Regions from separate parts of the Yinghuangia aomiensis genome, predicted to be linked through region 1. Evidence: riboswitches for the same ligand, from Rfam matches in the RefSeq annotation. Region 1 holds a riboswitch; each other region holds the start of a gene.
What was found. Region 1 has a riboswitch for cyclic di-AMP ahead of ABEA93_RS07800 (C40 family peptidase). Riboswitches for the same ligand answer to the same signal wherever they lie in the genome.

Region 1 (6,722 bases):
CTCCTGCGCGGCAAGTCCGCGTACGGCGCCATGCTGTGGGTCGTCGGCGTGCCGCTGCTGGGGCCGACGATCCTGTCGCGGTACGACCTGTTCGTCACCGCCCTCGCGGTCGCCGCGCTCATGCTGCTGACCACACGCACCCGCACCGCGGGGGTGCTCGCCGGCGTCGCCGCGGCGGTGAAGGTGTGGCCGGTCCTGCTGCTGCTGGGCACGCCGCGCGGCCGCCGCACCCGTGACGCGGTGGTCTGGACGCTGTTCGGCGGTGCCGTCGTGGTGTTCGGCTTCGCCGCGGCGATGCCCGGGGCGTTCGACTTCCTCACCGCGCAGCGCGACCGCGGCATCGAGATCGAGTCGGTGTTCGCGATGCCGCTGCAGATCGCGCGGTCGCACGGCTGGTCCGGCCGGGTCGAGTTCAACTACGGGTCGATCGAGTTCCTCGGCCCGTACGTCGGCCTGCTCTCCACGCTCAGCCTGATCGCGAGCGCGCTGTCGTTCGCGTGGCTGCTGCTGTGGCGGGTCAAGGCACGCAGGTGGACCGAGGCGACGCCGTACGATGCGGCGCTCACCGCGGTCCTGCTGTTCGTGGTGACCAGCCGGGTCCTCAGCCCGCAGTACATGGTGTGGCTGGTCGGCCTGGCCGCGGTGTGCCTGACCCGCCGGGAGACCACGCAGCGGCCGGTGGCCGCGCTGATCCTGCTCGCGGTGCCGTTCACCACGTGGGAGTTCCCGATGTGGTTCGGCTGGGTGATGGCGGGCGAGCCGGAAGCGGTCGCGGTGCTGATGCTGCGGAACTTCCTGCTGGTCGTCGCCGCCGTGTGGTCGGCGATGCGGCTGTGGCGCGCGGCCCGGCCGGCGGGGTTCAGCGCGGCGGCGTGGCCCCCTCCGGGACCCCGTGCAGCTTTGCCCAGTCCCGCGCCAGCGCGATCCGCTCAGCCGTCGCCGGATGCGACCCGAACAGGATCTGCAGAACCGGATTCGGTGTGAGGTTGGAACGGTTCGCCAGCGCGAGCCGCTTCTGCATCGCGATGAAGCCGTCGGGGTCACGGGTCAGGTCGAGCGCGTGCACGTCGGCGCGGGCTTCCATGCGGCGGCTGACCAGCATCTGCACCGGCCCGGACAGCGTCGCGACCACCGCCACCACGGCCAGCAGCAGCGCGAGCGCCCGCGGGTCGGCGGCCGCGTCCGCGCCGGCCCGGCGCAGCAGCGGACGCCAGCCCATGAGCAGCCCGGTCAGGCACAGGCCCGCGGCGGCGCCCGCGGCGCCGATGAGGGTGCCGTACAGGACGTCGTGGCGTTTGGCGTGCCCGAGTTCGTGTGCGGCGACGAGTTCGATCTCGCGCGGCGTGGCGGACCGCAGCGTCGTGTCGTAGACCACGATGCGCCGGGTCGAACCGAAGCCGGAGACGTAGGCGTTCAGCGCGGTCGTGCGGCGGGAGGCGTCGGCGACCAGGACGTCCTGCACCGGCACGCCGTCCTTCTCCGCCAGTTGCAGGAGCGAGGTGCGCAGTTCGCCGTCGGGCATGGAGTGGAAGCGGTTGAACGCGGGCTCGACGAGCAGCGGGTACAGGAACGACATCGCCACCACGAGCAGCGCACCCGCCCCGGCAGCGATCGGCCACGCGGCGCGCGGCCAGTGCCGCAGCAGCGCGAACAGCGCCACCAGCACGGCCAGTACGACGCCGGCCGACATCGCGAAGCCCTTCGCGGCGTCGAGCCACCACCCGCCCCACGCCTGCACCGACAGCCCGTGGCGGCGGCGCACGGATTCCAGGCGCAGGTCGAACGGCAGCGCCACCGCCCGGCCGATCAGCAGCAGCACGAGCCCGCCGACCACGACCTGCCACACCCATCCGCCGCCGAAGGGGCGGGCCACGCCCGTGACGATCCGGGCGCCGAGCGGGGTCAGCCCGAGCAGCAGCGTGACCACCAGCGACGCGGCCATCGACAGGTACGCGGGCGGCCGCGCCTCGCGTGCCAACGCCTGTCCGCGGGCGATCTCCGCCGCGGAGAAGTCCCGCGCCGCGTCGGGATGCACCGCGCCGCCCGGCACGCTCGGCAGCGGCCGCCACGGCGTGGTGACGACGAGCGCCACCAGCAGCACCGCCGCGGTGACGGCAAGGCAGACCACCAGGATCCGCTGCCCGCTCATCGCTTCCCTCCCCCGGGCATCCTCACGTCAGGGTCACTCCGCAGGTCGCCGAGCAGGTCGCCGAGCAGGTCGCCGCACCGGTGTCGGCACCGGTCGCTCGGCACGTCACTTCAGCTGCATCCGCACGTACTGCACCCACGTCTTGGTGAACTCGTCCGGGCCCATGCCCAGCACCGACACCATCGCGCCGGACAGGCGGCTGTCCTGGTCGACTTTCGCGCCGTCCGGCGCGGGCTCGCCGACCGCGCGGTAGAACGCGACCAGTTTGTCCTGGCCCCACCGCTCGGCGATCATGCGGCACGCCAGCCAGCCCATCTCGTAAGCCTGCGGCAACTCGTCCTGCGTGGTCTCGAACTGCTCGTCGGTCGGCAGCCCGGTCGGGATCTTGCCGTCCCGCACGTCGCGCCGCAGCTCCGGCGCGGCGTTCCGGACCGGCTGACCGGAGTCCAGGTAGCCGATGTAGTCGGCGAAGCCCTCGGACAGCCACGTCGGCGTCCAGTTCCGGGTGTACGCCCGGCTGGCCACGTGGGTGATCTCGTGCGTCATGACGACGCGCCGCTCCACCGCGCCCAGCTCGCGGAACGCCTCCGGATTGACGATGACCCGGTCCGCGGGCGCCGCACCCGCCGCCGCGCCGCGCTCGCCGGTGGTCACCGCGGCAATACGCGCGTACTTCTGCGGCTCGGCCCCCAGCAGGCGCGCCATCTGCGCCTCGTCCGCGGGCACCACGACGACGGAGTTGCTCGCCCAGGAGCTGCCCCAGACCTTGGTCACGTCGGGCACCGCGGTCTCGATGTCGTGCTGGTAGGCCTTGAGGTCGTTCTTGTTGCCGATGCCGAGCACGACCCCCGCGCTGCTCTTGAGCACCGTCACCGGGCCCAGGTCCCACAGGTTGACGCCCGAGGTGAGGTCGGCCGTGGCGCCGTCGGTGTCGGCCGCGACGTACCAGGCGTTGTCGCGCTTGACGAAGGTCTGGTACTGCGGGCTGCGCATCGGCGTGCCGTCCAGGTCCGCGATGCGGTACGTCAGATCGACCTGTGCGGCGTACGTCTGGTCGCCGCCCAGCTCCGCCTGCCGCGCCGGGGTCAGTGTGAACACGTCGGGCGCCACGACCTGGTAATCCCACGACGCCAGCGGCACCTGTGCCAGATTGTCGAAGAGGGCCGCCTGGCGGTCCCGGAACGGTGTGGCGCGCGGATCGACCGTGGCCAGGAACGCGGCGCGGTCGTGCGCGCGTATCGCGGCGGCCCGGCGGTCGAGCAGATGCCCGACGTCGTTCCGGCGGGCGTCGGCCCGTTCCTCCTGCCCGGCCGGGTGCCCCGCACCGCGGGCTTCGGCCTGGGCCGACACGCTCGGCGCGGCCGGCGCGGCGGGCGGGTGAGCCGTTCCGCGGCCCGGGCCCATGCCGACGAGTCCCAGGGTGACGCCTATCAGGATCGCGGCGGTCACCGCCACGAGTACCAGGAGCCACCGCGGGATTCGTCGCAGCCACAGGCTCCGGTCGTCCACGGACCGATCGTACGAGACCAACGGGGGCCGCACCTGCCGAGTCCGGCGGACGAGGGAACGGCCGACCGGCGAACCGGTCGGCCGCACGGGTCAGGAGGGGCGGACGATCTTGGTGATCTGCATCGAGTCCCACGGCGCGACGCGCACGTTGGTGCCCGGCTTCGGCGCGTGGATGATCTGCCCGTTGCCGATGTAGATCGCGACGTGCGAGTAGCCGCTGTAGTAGATGATCAGGTCGCCCGGCTGCACCTGGCTCTTCGGGATGTTCGGGCCGATCCCGGCCTGGCCCTGCGAGGTGCGCGGCAGCGAGACGCCGGCCTGGCGCCAGGCCCAGCCGGTGAGGCCCGAGCAGTCGAAGGAACTGGGGCCGGTGGCGCCGTACACGTACGGCTTGCCGAGCTGCGCCCGGGCTGCGGCGATCGCCGCGCCGGCCCGGCCGCTGACCGCCGGGATGTCGACCGGCGGCGTCTCCTTCTGCGTCGCCTTGGCCGTCGGCGTGCTCGGTGAGCGGGAGTCGTCGCGCGACGCGCGGGCGTCGTCGCCGTGGCCGTCGTCCGCGAGCATCGCGGCGCGCTCGGCCTCGCTCAGCGTGTTGAGGAGCTGCTGCGCCTTCTGCAGCTTCTCCTCGACCTCGGACTTCTTGGTCGTGAGGTTCTTGCGGGTCTGCTCCAGCTCGCCGAGCTTCTGCGACGCCTCGCTGCGCTCCTGGTCGAGCGAGCGCTTCTTGGCCTGGATCGCCTGGATCGAGTCGGCCTGGTGCGCGGTGATCTGGTCGAGCTGCGACGCCTTGCGCAGGTAGTCGTCGGGCTTCTCGGACAGCAGCAGCGCGATCGTCGGGTCGATGCCCGCGTTCTTGTACTGCGCGCTGGCGACCGCGCCCATGCTGTCCTGCAGCGAGATGAGGTCCGACTGCTCCTGGGCGATGCGCTCCTGGATCTGCCCGACCTGGCCCTGCAGTTGCTCGGTCTTCTCCTGGAAACCGTTCAGCTCCTCGGTGGCGATCTCCGCCTGGTGCTGAAGGTCGTTGATCTGCGCCTTGACCTGGTCCTTGGACGGTGCCGGGTCGGCGTGGCTCATTCCCGGGGACAGGGCTACCGCGGTCGCGGCGGCGGCGGTGATGACGCCGACGCGCGCTTTGCCAGGTTTCTTGGGCCGTCGGTGGGACGCCACGAGGGGCGGACTCCTTCTTCCGTCGCCGCCTACCGGGTGAGCTGACGGGTTCGGGCCGGAAGCGGGCCCTACAGCGCGGCGGACCGCGCCGATTCACCCCAGGGAACGGTGGTTCCCCGGCTCCGGGTCGGTCCGGAAGAGACCTCGCCGGATTCGGCGGGGGTGTCCGCTGCCCGCCCCGGTCAAGGCGGACGACTCGGCGGTCACCCAGCCCGAGACATTAGTGACTGCGCAAGCCCGTATTCAAATCAATCCGCAAAGTTTTACCGGATCTCCCGGGATTAACTCGGCGAGATCCACGGATGGTGATCACAGGGCGACCATCTGTTCATATTTTCCGGACGCATTCGGGCGTGTTCCGGAAGGCCCGGAAACCCCGGTCCCGGACTCTCCGCGAGCCCCCGAAACACCGTCGGACGTGCGGTTTTCTCGACTGCCGGAGCGTCGTTTCGGGCGGCGGTCCCGGTACCGGAGCGGAGGGCTCAGGCCCGCGTCGGCGAGCACCGCGAGGGCGTCGAGGGATTCTTCGTCAAGGTCGACACACCGGTCGAAACCGGATGTATTTCCGCGCGGCGGGCGCGGGCAGCCGCCGCCGGATTCCGAAGAAACGTGCGAAAAGTCCGACTTTTCCTCGGGCGTGCGAAGAAATGTCGATATAACGCATTCTCCGCACGCCGGTCCGCGGGCACGGCACGTACGGCAGCAGATCCGCATGGTCGGCCACCCCTCCCGTTGCGTTCCGAAAAGCACCTTCCGCACCCACGGTAGGGAGGGTGACCGACACAACGTCACAGGTCGACCACGTTCGGGCGGCAATCCGCGGGCGAAGGGGCGCCCGCGGGGGCGGGGTCAGCCGCGGGCGAGCCGGCGCAGCAGCATCGTCGAGGGCACCGGCCGCGCGCCCGCCCGGCGCACGCCGTCCGCGACCTCGCGGTCGGACGACACCACGACCACCGGGCGGCCCGGCGGCTCGGCGCGGACCAGGCGGCGGATCAATTCGTCCGCCGTCTCGCCGGCCTTGCTGAACCGCACCCGGACGCCGCGCGGCGGGGCGAGCAGCACCGGCGCGTCGAGCTGTGCGCCGTCGAAAACGCAGGTGATCTCGCAGCCGGTCTGCGCGGCGATCACCGCGAGTCCGCCGAGCAGCCGCACCCGCTGCTCGGACAATGCGAGCGAGGGATAACCGGTCTTGGTCACGTTGTAGCCGTCGATGACCAAATGTGCCTGCGGCAATGCAAGAAGTTGATCAAGAAGTGCCGGGTCGTCGCCTTCCAAAGCGCGCTGGGCAATGTCTTTCGTGCCGGATGCCTCGGGCTCGACCGCGTCGACGGTGTCCGCGGGCCGGATGCCGACCGGCGGCAGCGCGAGTTCGCGCCGCAGCCCCTGGGCGGCTTCGAGCACGGTGTCGAGGAGCAGGCGGACCCGGGTGTCCTCCATGCTGCGGCCTTCACGCGCGGCGCGGCGGCTGGCTTCCAGCGCCGACTCGGCCTCGGACACCCGGCCGCGCAGCCGCCGGGCCTCCTTGTCCGCGGCGGCCACCGAGGCCTGGGCTTCGGCGCGCACCGCGTCCAGTTCGGACTTGGCGTGCTTGGCCTCTTTCTCGGCGTGCTTCGCGGCGCCTTGCAGGCCCCGGACTTGGCGGCGCAGCTGCTCGGTCTCCTTGCGGGCCTCGTCGAGTTCGGCGCGGACCTTGTCGTGCTCGGACTTCGTGGAGGCGCGCAGGGCGGCCAGTTCGGATTCCAGACGCGCGACGACGGCGGCCTGTTCGGCGCCGGCCCGGTCGTGTGCGGCCTTCTCGGCGGCTTGGCCGGCGGTGTCGAGCAGGGTGACCCAGCCGGGCGGCCGCAGCAGGTACGCGGCGGCGGCGACGTCGAGCGGGTCGGCGGCGGCCGGG
Region 2 (6,722 bases), on a different contig from region 1:
CGCAGCGCGGCGTCGAGGTCGTCGTCGGGCAGTTCGACGGCGTCGCGCAGCAGACCGTGCTCGACGCTCCGCCCGGCGACCGCGGCGGTCCGCAGGACGCGCTGCGCGGTCGCCGGCATCTGCTCGATGCGGACCAGCAGCACCTCGGCGAGCCCGGCCGGGACACCGGCGTCGTCGGCGGTGGCGGCGCGGAGTTCTTCGGCGTAGAAGGCGTTGCCTTCGGCGCGTTCGACGATCCGCGCGACGGTGTCCTCCGGCAGCGGGTCGCTGCCGAGTCCGCGCACGAGTTCGGCGACCTCGGCGTCGGCGAGCGGCCCCACGTCGAGTCGGGCGACGACCGGGAGGCGGACGAGTTCGGCGAGCAGCGGGCGCAGCGGATGCCGCCGGTGCAGGTCGTCGGACCGGAGCGAGACGAGCAGGGCGATGCGCTGGTGCGGCGCGGTCTCGCCGGCGCGCTGCGGGGCGAGGCGGCTGAGGAGGAAGCGCAGCAGGTCGCGGGTGGACTGGTCGGCCCAGTGCAGGTCCTCGAGGACGAGGAGCAGCGGGGCCTGCTCGGCGAGGTCGGCGAGCAGGGCGGCCATGTCGTCGAGGAGGCGGAGCCGGACGCCGGGTTCGGTGCGGCCGTCGTAGGCGGAGCCGCCCGCGCCGTGCAGGCGCAGCACCGCGGGGTGCTCGTCGAGGATCGCGGCGGAGGCCGGGTCGGCGGCGACCGTGCGGAGGATCTCGGTGAACGGGAGGTACGGCAGGCCGACCTCGCCGAGGTCGACGCACTGCCCGGTCAGCACGGTCATGCCGTCGGCGGCCGCGCGGGCGGCGGCTTCGGCCAGGAGGCGGGACTTGCCGACGCCGGCGTCGCCGGCGAGCAGGAGTGCGCGGGGGTCGCCCGCGCGGGCGCGCGCGAGGACGTCGTCGAGGGCGGCGGTCTCCGCGCCGCGGCCGACGAAGGGCGTCTGGAATCCGGGTTGCGGCACCACACGGACATCCTGACACGCACGGGTGACGGCCTGCGGAAATGGGACGACACCGCGGGGCGGGCGGCTGTGGCGCCGGTCTCTTTCGCGCCTGCCGACCGACCCGGGTAGGCAAATTCGGACAATAACGGACGTGTACGGATTCGCCCCCTCGGGCTGTTCCGGCGAATTCCGATCATTTTGCGTGACCGGACCACCACGCTCACGCTCCGCAGTATCCGCATGTCACACCCCGGTCTTCGATATGTCGACCTGACGACAAGACGTTTTGACGCGATCTTTATCCCGCCTCCGGGGCGCCTTGCCGAGTTGTGGCGGCCGGTCCGACCTGGCTAGCGTCCGGGACCGGTTTCGCCGCCCAGGCGGAATCCACCCGGCCGGTACGCCGAATCCCGTCCCCGGCCGCGGTGCTCGGTGCCCAGCACGTCCGGACGGGAGCGGGGGAACCAACGTGATGCGCCGTACCCGGCTCGCCGGGTGCGGCTTGGGGTGAAGCCGTGCCCGTTTCCGGACCTGGTCCGGAGGACGCGCACGGCCGGGCCGCTCCGGCCCGAATCCGACAGCTCACCTCGCAGGCGGCAGGAGAGGAACGACTTCATGCTGTCTGCCCACAGCCTCCGGCGGGTCCTGGCCGCCGCGGGAATCGCCGGCCTCGGTGCCGCCCTTCCCGTCGTCAACGCCGGTGCCGCGCACGCCGCCCCCGAGCTTCCCCGCAGCGTCCCCGCGATGGCGCAGCCGTCCGTCGAGGACACCGCGGCCGCCCCCGCGCCGGCCGCCGCCCCGACGGCCGACACCACCGCCACGTACACCGTGGTCGGCGGCGACACGCTGTCCCAGATCGCCTTCGCGCACCGCATCGACGGTGGCTGGCCGGCCCTCTACGAGCTGAACCGCGACCAGCTCGCCAAGGGCGCGGACTGGATCGACATCGGCCAGGTCCTCAAGCTCGCCGGCTCCGCCGCCGCGCCGACCAAGGCCCCGGCCGCCCCGCTGACCGAGGACCCGGCTCCGGCCGCGCCGAAGACCACCACCCAGAAGAGCACCGCGAAGTCGGACGCGACCGCGCAGACCAAGACGCTGTCGGCCAAGCCGCAGAGCAGCTCCGCGAAGGCGTCGACGCTGACCGAGGACACCTCGTCCTCGTCCTCGTCCTCGTCGTCTTCGTCGACGTCGAGCAAGGCCGCGACCGCCATCGCGTTCGCCAAGGCGCAGCTCGGCAAGCCGTACGTGTACGGCGCCGAGGGCCCGGACGCGTACGACTGCTCGGGTCTCGTCCAGGCCGCGTACAAGGCCGCGGGCGTCTCGCTGCCGCGCGTCACCAACGACCAGTTCGCGGCGGGCCGCAAGGTCTCGACGTCGGACCTGCAGCCGGGCGACCTGGTGTTCTACTACTCGGGCATCAGCCACGTCGGCATCTACATCGGCAACGGCCAGATCATCCACGCGCCGAACTCGCGCACCGTGGTCAAGATCGCCTCGGTCGACTCCATGCCGATCGCCGGGGCGACCCGCCCCGCATGATCTGAGGGTTCTTCCACCGACCGCCCCGCGCGGGGTCCGACGGCTCGCACTTACTCAGCGGGCGAGCCGTCGTCCCGCGCGGGGCTTCGGCGGTTCTCACGGGCGGCGGGGTCGGGGAACCGCACGCGGGCGAGACGGCGCCGCTACCCGGCACTCCCTCGGACCGCCTCGCCGTCCGGCGCCTTGGCGGTCAGGTCCACCGCCCCGGGTGCGCCGCCTGCGGGCAAGGGCGTGGCGAGCACCGTGCCGTCCGCGGAGGCCTTGAGTGCGCCTGTCGCGTCGATGTGCGTGATCCCGCGGCTTGCCGCGGCCAGGAAATAGCGCTGGCCGGACGGGGCCTGCCACCGCCGCCCGGCCACGATGCGCTGGCCGAAGCGGCTGCACAGGGCCGTGTCGTCGGCGCGGCTCAGCGGCTCCGGCGCGGCCTTGCCCGGGCCGCGGAAGACCACGGCGGTGGAGCCGGGGCCCCGCCACGTGTCGGCGCGGACGCACTCCCACGTCGCGCGGCCCGCCGACTCGGGGAGGGTCTGCTCGGCGAAGTCCCAGACGTCGACCGCGCGGATCCCCCGTCCGCGCATCTCCCCCAGCCCGCACGCGTTCGCCGCCCAGCTCGTCAGCGCGGCCGGGCTCAGCGCCTCGCGGGGCGCGCGGGCCGGGTTGTCGGGGCCCGGCAGCGGGTTGTACGTCAGGTGCACCGGGCTCAGATCGCCCAGGTCGCCGACCAGGAACGCGTGCCGTTCGGCGATGCGGTCCGACGAGCGGAGCTGCAGCACCGGCCAGGACCGGCACGCGGTCTGCGCCTCGGGCAGGCCTTGCGTGCCCGTGGTCGGCACGGGGACGGGTTCGGTCGCGCCGTCCGCGGCGACCCGCAGCGGCCGGGGTTCGCCGTCCGGGCGCAGCAGGTCGCGGAGTCCCGCGGAGGCGACCCACGGCGCGAGCAGGTAGCGGACCCGGTCGGCCGACCGGGTGAGCACGAGAGCCGCGGCGGTGGTGACGTCGGCGTCGTCCACGAGGGCGAACTGCAGGGACGCGACGCGGTCCGCGGTTTCGGCGTAGCGCACGACGCGTTGGCCGTCGAACAGCATCACGACGGCCTCGATGCCGTCACCGCTGTCCACGTCGCCCGCGTACAGCAGCCGCGGGTCGGCGGGAGGCAGCGCCGCGGTGGTGCCGGGCGCCAGCGCGGGAAGCGGTCCGTTCCGGGTCCCCGGGGCCGCCGCCGCGCGCCAGGCGTCGAGGGCGCGGGCGAGCAGCGGGCGATCGGCGATCCGGGTGCCGCGGGCGGACCATGCGGTGAAGTCGACCCGGGAGGTGTCGGCCCAGGCCTCGGGCGCGGCCCGGATCAGCCGCTCGGGGACCAGGTAGTCGACCGCCGATCCCCGGACAGCCGCGGGCGCGACGGTGTCCTCGCCGCCGCTGCCGCCTCCCCCGTCGACCAGACCCACCGTCAGGGCCGCGACGCACGCGGCCGCGGCGGCGAGGGCGGTCACCCGGACCCGGCGCCTGCGCCGCAGCAAGTCGGTCGGATAGGCACGCACTTGGCAGGGGTCGAACTCCGGTGAGGCGAGCAGAACTTCGGCATCGACGTCGAAATCCGCCGCGATCCGCTCCGCCGCGGCCAGTGCCGCCGCGGTGTCGTCCGCGCCCGCGTCGTCGAGCACGTCCGCGGCGCCGTCGGCGTCCAGCCCGTCGAGGCAGCACAGCGCGAACGCCGCGCGGGTCGCAGGGTCCGTGTCGGACAGGGCGTTGAGCAACGGCAGTTCGTCTTCGTCCGCCAGTCCCGGAGTGAGCCGCAGCCCCCACACCCCGGGCAGCCCGGGGCGGCGCGGCCCCCGGCCGGGGAACGGCCGCGGCCACCACTCCGACCGCCGCGACTCGGCCAGCGCCGCGGCCACCACCCGCGCACGGACCCATCCGAACGCGAACCCGTCGGCGGGGTCCGCGGTGGCCGCCGCGCCGCCTGCTCCCCCCCGCGCGGCGCTCACCCGCCGGAAGTCCCCCGCCCCGTCGCGCCGATCAGGCTGCCCCGGCCCCCGCTCCGGCAGGCTTCCCGGCACTCCCCGCCCGTCCCGCACACGAGCCCACCACGCCGCCAACCCCCCGCCCGGCAACGCCCGCTGGACAAGCCGGTGCGCGGCGACCACCCGCCCGTGGCGGCCGAGCGCGGGCGGCAGGATGACGTAGGCCAGGCGCACCAATTGCGGATACCGGGCTATCAGGACGGCTTCGGCGTCCCGCAGATCGGCGGTCGGCCGGAGGGCCAGGACGGGCGGCGGTTTGCGGATGGGCATAGGCAGGTCGACCCCCACGGCGGACGGCGTATGCCCGGCAAACGAGTGAAACCCGCCCCGGTCACTGCCCCGCCGACACCGCCCGCGACGCCAGCCCGCACCAACCATTTGCCGCCACCGCAACGACAGCACGCACAGCCCCAGACGCTTGACGCGTCCCGCTCGCGCAGCCCGTCATCTTCGGACGCCAGTTCGATACCATCCTCAAACTCCCCCGCATTCGAACGAAAGTTCGTGGACAATAAGCGACACTTTGCCCGCGATCAGCCGCCTTGTCGGTTCGCGGTGCGAAACTGTGCGCGTTCAGGGCCTCACTCCGTGCCCGCACTCCGCAGGCCCGGATCGGCCCGCCGCTGCGAAGGAGTACCGCCATGCTCGGCACCGCATTCGTCAAGGGCTCGCCCTGCTGGATCGACCTGGGGAGTCCGAACATCCGCGCCGCCGCCTCGTTCTACGGGGAGGTCTTCGGCTGGACGTTCGAGGACTTCGGTCCGGAGGCCGGCGGCTACGGCTTCCTCAAGAACCACGACCGGTCCATCGGCGCGATCGGCGGTCTGGACGAGGGCGCGATGTCCGCATGGACCGCCTACTTCGCCGCACCCGACGTCGACGCCGTCACCAAGGACGTGCAGTCGCACGGCGGTTCGGTACGCGCCGAGCCGTTCGACGTGATGGACGCCGGCCGCATGTCGCAGGTCTCCGACCCGCAAGGCGCCGGGTTCGCCCTCTGGCAGGCGGGCAGCCACGCCGGGTTCGACACCGCGAGCCAGGTCGGCGAGCTGCTCTGGGTGGAGCTGCACACGCCCGACCCCGACGCCGCGTTCGGTTTCTACCGCGACCTCTTCGGCTGGCGCTCGCAGAAGATGGACGCCCCGGGCATGACGTACACGGTCGTGTCGACCTCGCAGGGCGACATCGAGGACGCGTCGTTCGGCGGCATCGCGCCGGACGACCAGCAGGGCCCCCGCTGGGTGCCCTACTTCCACGTCGCGGACCCGGACGCCACCGCGGCCCGCGTCCAGGCCTCCGGCGGCATGGTGCTGATGCCCGCCGCCGACGTGCCGGACGTGGGCCGCATCGCCTGGTTCGCGGACCCCGCGGGCGCGGTGTTCGCCGTCCTCAAGCCCGACCCGCGCCAGGGCTCCTGAGCGGTACCCGGCCCGTCGGCCGCGGCCTCACTCCCCGGCCGCGGCCGGCACCGACACCCCGATGCCGCCCCGGGTCTGCCCGCCGTAGCGCTCCTTCTCGGCGCGCAGGTCCAGCGGCCGCACCGGCGCCGCGCGGGCCGCGGTCAGCACGTCCTCGGTGATCAGGTCGAGCGGCAGCAGCCAGCAGATCTCCATCTCCAGGCCGTCCGGGTCCTGCGCGTACAGCGACTTGGTGGTGCCGTGGTTGCTCGCGCCCACCAGCGCGCCCGCATCCGCGAGGACGCGGGCGAGCCGCTCCAGCTCGTCCAGCGTGTCGACCTCCCACGCCAGGTGGTACATGCCGACGGTGCCCTGGCCCGCGCCGGACGGCCGGGCCTGGTCGCCGATCTGGAACAGCCCCAGATCGTGGTCGTTGGTGCTCCCGGGCGCCTGGAGGAACGCCGCGCCCGGGAACGCCATCACGGTGCGGAATCCGAGCAGCTCGGAGTAGAACGCGACACTGCGGTCCACGTCGCGGACGTACAGCACCGCATGGTTGAGACGAGTGACCGGCATGACGTGCTCCTCGGACTCCGGCGAACCGGATGCTTTCCCGGTTCCTCTCCTCCGACCCTACGCGCCGCGCACGGTCCGGCCGCGCCCCTCGTAGGGCAGCAGCCACTCCGCGTGCTCGGCGCGCTCCAGGGCCGCGGTGACCTCCTTCTCGGCGTCGTCCCGCGCGGCCCAGTGCGAGCCGTCGACGGACTTGCCGGGTTCCAAGTCCTTGTAGACCTCGAAGAAGTGCGCGATTT
Region 3 (6,722 bases), on a different contig from region 1:
CCAGCTGTCCCCGACGTTCGTCGGCTGGGACGGCTACGAGGAGGAAGTCGGCGCCCAGCTACGCACGTTGCCGGGCGCCGACGCCTACCGGGACCGGTTCGCGCGCTGGCTTGCGACGTGCGGCGCGACCACCACGGACGTGGACGCCTTCTCCGGCCGGCCCCCGCGGGCCCTCGCCCTGATCCCGCGGGCGATGCAGCCGCACGCCGACCGTGTCGACCCCGGCCGGGTGACCTTCGTCGGCCCCTGCTTCGACACCCGCGCGGACACGGATGCCTGGGACCGCCCGGCGGGCACGGCCAAGATCCTGCTGATCTCGCTCGGCTCGGCCTACACGCACCGCCCGGCCTTCTACCGCCAGTGCCTCGCCGCCTTCGGCGACCTGCCCGGCTGGCATATCGTCCTCCAGATCGGCAAGCACACCGACGTCGCCGAACTCGGCGGCATCCCGGCCAATGTCGACGTACACTCCTGGATCCCGCAGCGAGCCGTCCTCGCCCAGGCCGACGCGTTCGTCACCCACGCGGGCATGGGCGGCTGCGGCGAAGGGCTCCTCGCCGGTGTCCCGATGATCGCCGTCCCGCAGGGCGCCGAGCAGTTCATGAACGCCGACCGGCTGGTCGAACTCGGCATCGCCCACCGCCTGGACACCCCCGACGCCACCCCCGAAGCCCTCCGCGCGGCCCTGCACGCTCTCATGACCGACCGGGAACGAGCCGAAAGGTCACGACAGTTGCAGGCCGCCGCCCGAACCGAGGGCGGCACCCGGCACGCGGCCGACCTGATCGAGACCATGCTGGACGCGGCCCGGGACCCGGCGCGCTGAACCGGGCAGGGGTGGACGGCGGCCACCGGCTCGGTCCGGGGCAGGACTTGCCGCCGCTGCTCCTGGACGACCGGGAGGCGGCGCAACCGTCGTCGCGTCGCCGGCCCACCAGCAGCGGGCTGCGGGCACGGCACAAAGTTCGGACGGCTCCGCACAACAGTGATCAGGCCTTCCGCCAAAGGGTGCAATTCCGCGCGCCGTGCCCGGTTTTCCGGGGTCGCGGCGGCCAGAATGACGAAACCTCGTGGTTGGCACGTGGTGGGCGCGGATCGCCGGGAGCTGTGAGCGCATGACGATCGATCGACGCGGTTTCCTGACCGCCCTCGGGCTCGGCGGCGCGATGGTCGTCACCGGCGCGGCCGGTGCGGCGGCCACCGGCACGCCGTCGGTGCGGAGCATCCCCGGCCGTCGCGTCCCCGGCGCTCCGGTCGAACCGCCGGACTGGTCCGCGCTGAAGGCGCGGCTGGACGGGCGTCTGCTGCTGCCGGAGGACCAGGGCTATGCCGTGGCGCGGCTCGGCTTCAACGAGCTGTACGACACCCAGTACCCGGCCGCTGTCGCGCAGTGCACCTCCGCCGAGGACGTGCAGATCTGCCTCGACGCGGCCCGCGGCCACGGCGTCCCGATCGCGGCCCGCAGCGGCGGCCACAGCTATCTCGGGTACAGCGTGCCGAACGACGGCCTGGTCATGGACCTGCGGCCGATGGCGCAGGTCCGCGTGCTCGACGACGGCACCGCGCAGGTCGGCGCGGGCGCACGGCTGATCGAGGTCTACGCCGCGCTCGCGGAGGCCGGGCGCCTGCTGCCCGCCGGGTCCTGTCCGACGGTGGGCGTCGGCGGCCTCACCCTGGGCGGCGGCGTGGGCGTGCTGGCCCGCAAGTACGGCCTGACCTGCGACCGCCTGGTCGCGGCCGAGGTGGTCACCGCCGATTCCTGCGTGCTCACCGCATCGGAGTGCTCCGAGCCCGACCTGTACTGGGCGCTCCGCGGCGGAGGCGGCGGCAACTTCGGGGTGGTGACGCAGTTCACCTTCCGGACCGAGCCCGCTCCCCCGCTCACCGTCTTCTCGCTGCACTTCCCGCCCGGCTCGACGCCGTCGGTGGTCGGCGCGTGGCAGGAGTGGATCGCGGACGCCCGGCCGGAGCTGTGGTCGAACTGCGTGGTCTCCGGCGGCACGCCCCCGACCTGCCGGGTGGGCGGCTGCTACGTCGGGCCGCAGAGCGAACTGGACCCGCTGCTGGACCGGCTGGTGGCCGCCGCCGGCACGCCGCCGACGTCGCGCTCGGTGCAGGCCAAGACCTATCTCGACGCGATGAAGTACATGGCGGGCTGCGCGAACGACACCATCGAGCAGTGCCATCTGCAGTCCGAGGGCGGCGTACTGACCCGGGCCGCCTTCGTCGCGGTCTCCCGGGTGCTCCCCCGCGCCCTGGACCCGCAGCGGATGGTGCAGCTGATGGACGGGCGGACCGGGATCGACCTGCTGCTGGACTCGATGGGCGGCGCCGTCGCGCAGCTCGCCCCCGACGCCACCGCTTTCCCGCACCGCTCCGCGCTCGCCACCGCTCAGGTCTACGTCGGCACCACCCCTGGCGGCCAGGAAGAGGCGACCGAGGCGGTGGACGCGATCCGGGACGGGCTGGCCGCGCTGGGCGCGACAGGCGCGTACGTCAACTACATCGACGCGAGTCTCCCGGACTGGGGCACCGCCTACTACGGCCGGAATCTGCCGCGGCTGAAGCAGGTGGCGCGGCACTACGACCCGGACCAGGTGTTCGCCTTCCCCCAGTCGGTGGCACGTGCTTGACCCCCGCTCGGCGCTTCGCCGAGCAGCATGTGCAGGGCCTGTCATGCCCGGATGAACCGTGGGAAAACATCCGATTTGGGCTCTTTGCTACCTCTTTACCCTTTGATCCTGTGTGACCGTCCACGTGCCCTGTGTCGCGCTCCCGAACAGCCGATACAGGGCCCGTCGCCGTGCGTGAGAATTTCCGCACGCTGCGGAGGGCCCGTGTCGCCCTCCGTGAGATATTCCGTATTCCCGAAATTTCTCGGATTGCCTTCGACGACAAGGCATTTGGGTATTCAGCGAAGCGTCGTTTAGCTTCGTCCTCGTCGGTGCAACGCCGACCCCACTCGCCGGAACGCCGAATTCTGCCGCCGGCCGGGCTGGGACCGCTGAGTAAGCGATGACGGCAGAAGCGGGGGAACCAGGTGAAATCCGCCGGACCGGCGGTGCGCTGCGGCGCGCCCGGGACGGCTTGGGGTGAAGCCATGCCTCGAACGCCCTGAACAGGGCCATCGAAGGCTGGCCGGGCAACTCCAGCCCGAATCCGACAGCTCACCTCGCAGGCGTGGGAGAGGAACTACTTCATGCTGTCTGCGACCCGCAAGCGCCTTACGTCCAAGTCCCGTTTCGCCATCGCCGCCGCCGGTGTCACCGGCGCCGCGATCGCCGCGCCGATGATCGGCGCCACCAGCGCCTCCGCCGCACCGGTGAGCACGTGGGACAAGGTCGCGGCGTGCGAGTCGACCAACAACTGGTCGATCAACACCGGCAACGGTTTCTACGGTGGCCTCCAGTTCACCAACTCCACGTGGCAGGAGTTCGGCGGCACGCAGTTCGCGCCGCGCGCCGACCTGGCCACCAAGGACCAGCAGATCGCGATCGCCGAGAAGGTGCTCGCCAGCCAGGGCCCCGGCGCCTGGCCGGTCTGCTCCGTCAAGGCGGGCCTGACCAAGAACAGCGGCACCCCGTCGCTCGACACCGGCTCCTCGGCGTCGGCTGCCAAGACCACCCAGCAGGCCGCCCCGAAGGCTGCCGCCAACTCGGCCTCCAACTCGGGCAGCTCGCAGCTGAGCGAGGACCGCGCGTCGCGTTCCGAGGCCCGTCCGCAGGCGTCCGCGCCGGCCGCGACGACCACCGCCGCCACGTACTCCGTGGTCTCCGGTGACACGCTGTCGAAGATCGCCGCCTCCCAGCACGTCTCCGGCGGCTGGCAGAAGCTCTACCAGGACAACCGCAGCGTCATCGGCGGCAACCCGAACCTGATCAAGATCGGTCAGAAGCTGAGCGTGTCGGGCAAGACCGCCGCGGCGAAGCTCACCGAGGACACCAAGGCCACGGCCTCGACGTCCACCACCTCGTCCTCCTCGTCCTCCTCCTCGTCGGCGTCGAAGCTGACCGAGGACAAGGGTTCGAGCAGCTCGACCGTCAAGTCGCAGAGCAGCAGCACCGCGAAGTCCTCGGACAGCAGCAGCTCCTCCTCGACCGCGTCGTCGACCGGCTACGTCCGCCCGGTCCCGGGCGCCCCGCACGGCTCCTACGGCAACTCGGGCTCGCTGTGGTCGCACGGCCACACCGGTGAGGACTTCACCGCCGCCTCCGGCACCTCGGTCAAGGCCGTCACCTCCGGCACCATCGTGTCCGCCGGCTGGGGCGGCGCCTACGGCAACGAGGTCGTCATCAAGCACGCCGACGGCAAGTACACCCAGTACGGCCACCTCTCCTCGATCTCCGTCTCGGTCGGCCAGAAGGTCTCCACCGGCCAGCAGATCGGCCTCTCCGGCTCCACCGGCAACTCCACCGGCCCGCACCTCCACTTCGAGGTCCGCACCGGCCCCAACTACGGCTCCGACATCAACCCGATCACCTACCTCCGCGCCCACGGCGTGAACGTCTGATCGGACGACAGCGCGGCGGGCGACCGTTCCCGGGTGGGGCCGGGGCAGCCACCTGATGCCGCGTGAGCAGGACAACCGGAAGGCCCGGCTGGAACTCCAGCCGGGCCTTCCGGCGTTCGCGCGTTTGCGCGCGGTTGCCGACCGGGGCCTCAATGACCCGTCGGCCACGTCCAGTCGCGTACCTCCGGCAGGTCTTCGCCGTGCACGCGGATCCAGGCGTGGTGCCGGGCCCGCATGTCCAGCATCTGCTGGCGCAGCGCGGCGGCGTTGCGGCCGAGGGACGGCACCCGGTCGATGACGTCGACGACGCGCTGGTAGCGGTCCATGTCGTTGAGGACGACCATGTCGAACGGCGTCGTCGTACTGCCGAACTCCTTGTAGCCGCGCACGTGGAGCTGGTCGTGGTTGGCGCGCCGGTAGGCGAGGCGGTGGATCAGCCACGGGTAGCCGTGGTAGGCGAAGATCACCGGCACGTCGGTGCCGAACAGCGCGTCGTAGTCGGCGTCCGGCATGCCGTGCGGGTGTTCCTCGTGCGGCAGCAGCCGCATCAGGTCGACGACGTTGACCACGCGCACCCGCAGTTCCGGCAGGTGGCGGCGCAGCAGGTCGGCCGCGGCCAGGGTCTCCAGGGTCGGCACGTCGCCCGCGCACGCGAGGACGACGTCCGGCGTGCCCGCGTCGTTGGAGGCGAACTCCCAGATCCCGGCACCGCGGGCGCAGTGCAGGACGGCGGCGTCCGGGTCGAGCCAGTCGGGTGACGGCTGCTTGCCGGAGACGACGACGTTGACCAGGCCGCGGCTGCGCAGCACGTGGTCGCTGACGGCGAGGAGGGTGTTGGCGTCCGGCGGCAGGTAGACGCGCACGACTTCGGGGCGTTTGTTGACGACGTGGTCGACGAAGCCGGGGTCCTGGTGCGAGAAGCCGTTGTTGTCCTGGCGCCAGACGTGCGAAGTCAGCAGGTAGTTGAGGGACGCGATCGGCGGCCGCCAGCCCAGCTTGGCGGATTCGTGGAGCCATTTGGCGTGCTGGTTGAACATCGACGAGACGATGTGGGTGAACGCCTCGTAGGTCGAGAACACGCCGTGGCGGCCGGTGAGGAGGTAGCCCTCCAGCCAGCCCTGGCAGGTGTGTTCGGACAGGATCTCCATGACCCGGCCGCCGGCCGCGAGGTGGGTGTCGACGTCCAGGAAGGGGCCTTGCCAGGCCTTCGCGGTGGCTTCGTACACCGCGCCGAGGCGGTTCGACTCGGTCTCGTCGGGCCCGAACACCCGGAAGTCGCGGCGGGCGGCGCTCGCCGCGGTGACGTCGCGCAGCCAGGCGCCGAGCGCCCTCGTCGGTTCGGACATCGTGCCGCCGGGCTCGGGGACCTTGACGGCGTAGTCGCGGATGTCGGGCAGCGGCAGGGCGCGCAGCAGGGTGCCGCCGTTGGCGTGCGGGACGGCGCCGAGCCGGGCGTCGCCGCGGGGGACGTTCGCCAGGACGGCGGCGGCCGGCTGCCCGTCGGCGGTGAACAGTTCGTCCGGGCGGTAGGAGCGCAGCCAGGAGTCCAACTGGGCGAGGTGGTCCGGGTTTTCGCGGACCGCGGGGAGCGGGACCTGGTGGGACCGCCAGGTTCCTTCGACCGGGAGGCCGTCGACTTCGCGGGGGCCCGTCCAGCCTTTCGGGGTGCGCAGCACGATCATCGGCCAGCGCGGGCGTCCGACGGTTTTGCCGGAGCGGGCGCCGGCCTGGATCGCGGCGATGTCGTCGAGGACGGTGTCGAGGGCGGTGGCCATCGCGACGTGCACGGCGTCCGGCTCGTCGCCTTCGACATAGTGCGGCCGCCATCCGCAGCCGGTCAGGAGGGCGTCGAGTTCCTCCCGGGGTAGGCGGGCGAGCACGCTCGGGTTGGCGATCTTCCAGCCGTTGAGGTGCAGGATGGGCAGCACCGCGCCGTCGCCGACGGGGCTGAGGAACTTGGTGCCGTGCCACGACGTCGCCAGCGGCCCGGTCTCGGCCTCGCCGTCGCCGACCACGCAGGCGACCACGAGGTCCGGGTTGTCGAACGCGGCGCCGAACGCGTGCGAAAGGCTGTAGCCCAGCTCGCCGCCCTCGTGGATGGAGCCGGGCACGACCGGCGCGATGTGGCTGGGCACGCCGCCGGGGAACGAGAACTGCCGGAACAGCCGCCGCATGCCCGCGGTGTCCTGCGGCACGTCCGGATAGCGCTCGG

Region 2: another riboswitch for cyclic di-AMP. It lies ahead of ABEA93_RS35500 (NlpC/P60 family protein); the one in region 1 lies ahead of ABEA93_RS07800 (C40 family peptidase).
Region 3: another riboswitch for cyclic di-AMP. It lies ahead of ABEA93_RS23750 (transglycosylase family protein); the one in region 1 lies ahead of ABEA93_RS07800 (C40 family peptidase).

The regions. Positions count from the first base shown of each region.
Region 1 covers NZ_BAABHS010000004.1:333,964-340,685, forward strand. Annotated here, with positions in the region: gene ABEA93_RS42095 (glycosyltransferase 87 family protein) at 1-984, shown strand, start outside; partial or broken gene ABEA93_RS07790 (M48 family metallopeptidase) at 965-2,149, opposite strand; gene ABEA93_RS07795 (gluzincin family metallopeptidase) at 2,255-3,658, opposite strand; gene ABEA93_RS07800 (C40 family peptidase) at 3,749-4,828, opposite strand; cyclic di-AMP (ydaO/yuaA leader) riboswitch at 4,840-4,997, opposite strand; gene ABEA93_RS07805 (NYN domain-containing protein) at 5,678-6,722, opposite strand, start outside.
Region 2 covers NZ_BAABHS010000039.1:61,238-67,959, reverse strand. Annotated here, with positions in the region: gene ABEA93_RS35505 (helix-turn-helix transcriptional regulator) at 1-971, opposite strand, end outside; cyclic di-AMP (ydaO/yuaA leader) riboswitch at 1,377-1,563, shown strand; gene ABEA93_RS35500 (NlpC/P60 family protein) at 1,569-2,492, shown strand; gene ABEA93_RS35495 (hypothetical protein) at 2,636-4,801, opposite strand; gene ABEA93_RS35490 (VOC family protein) at 5,155-5,931, shown strand; gene ABEA93_RS35485 (VOC family protein) at 5,959-6,486, opposite strand; gene ABEA93_RS35480 (inorganic diphosphatase) at 6,544-6,722, opposite strand, start outside.
Region 3 covers NZ_BAABHS010000017.1:114,147-120,868, forward strand. Annotated here, with positions in the region: gene ABEA93_RS23740 (macrolide family glycosyltransferase) at 1-826, shown strand, start outside; gene ABEA93_RS23745 (FAD-binding oxidoreductase) at 1,116-2,633, shown strand; cyclic di-AMP (ydaO/yuaA leader) riboswitch at 2,993-3,196, shown strand; gene ABEA93_RS23750 (transglycosylase family protein) at 3,200-4,510, shown strand; gene ABEA93_RS23755 (phosphoketolase family protein) at 4,660-6,722, opposite strand, start outside.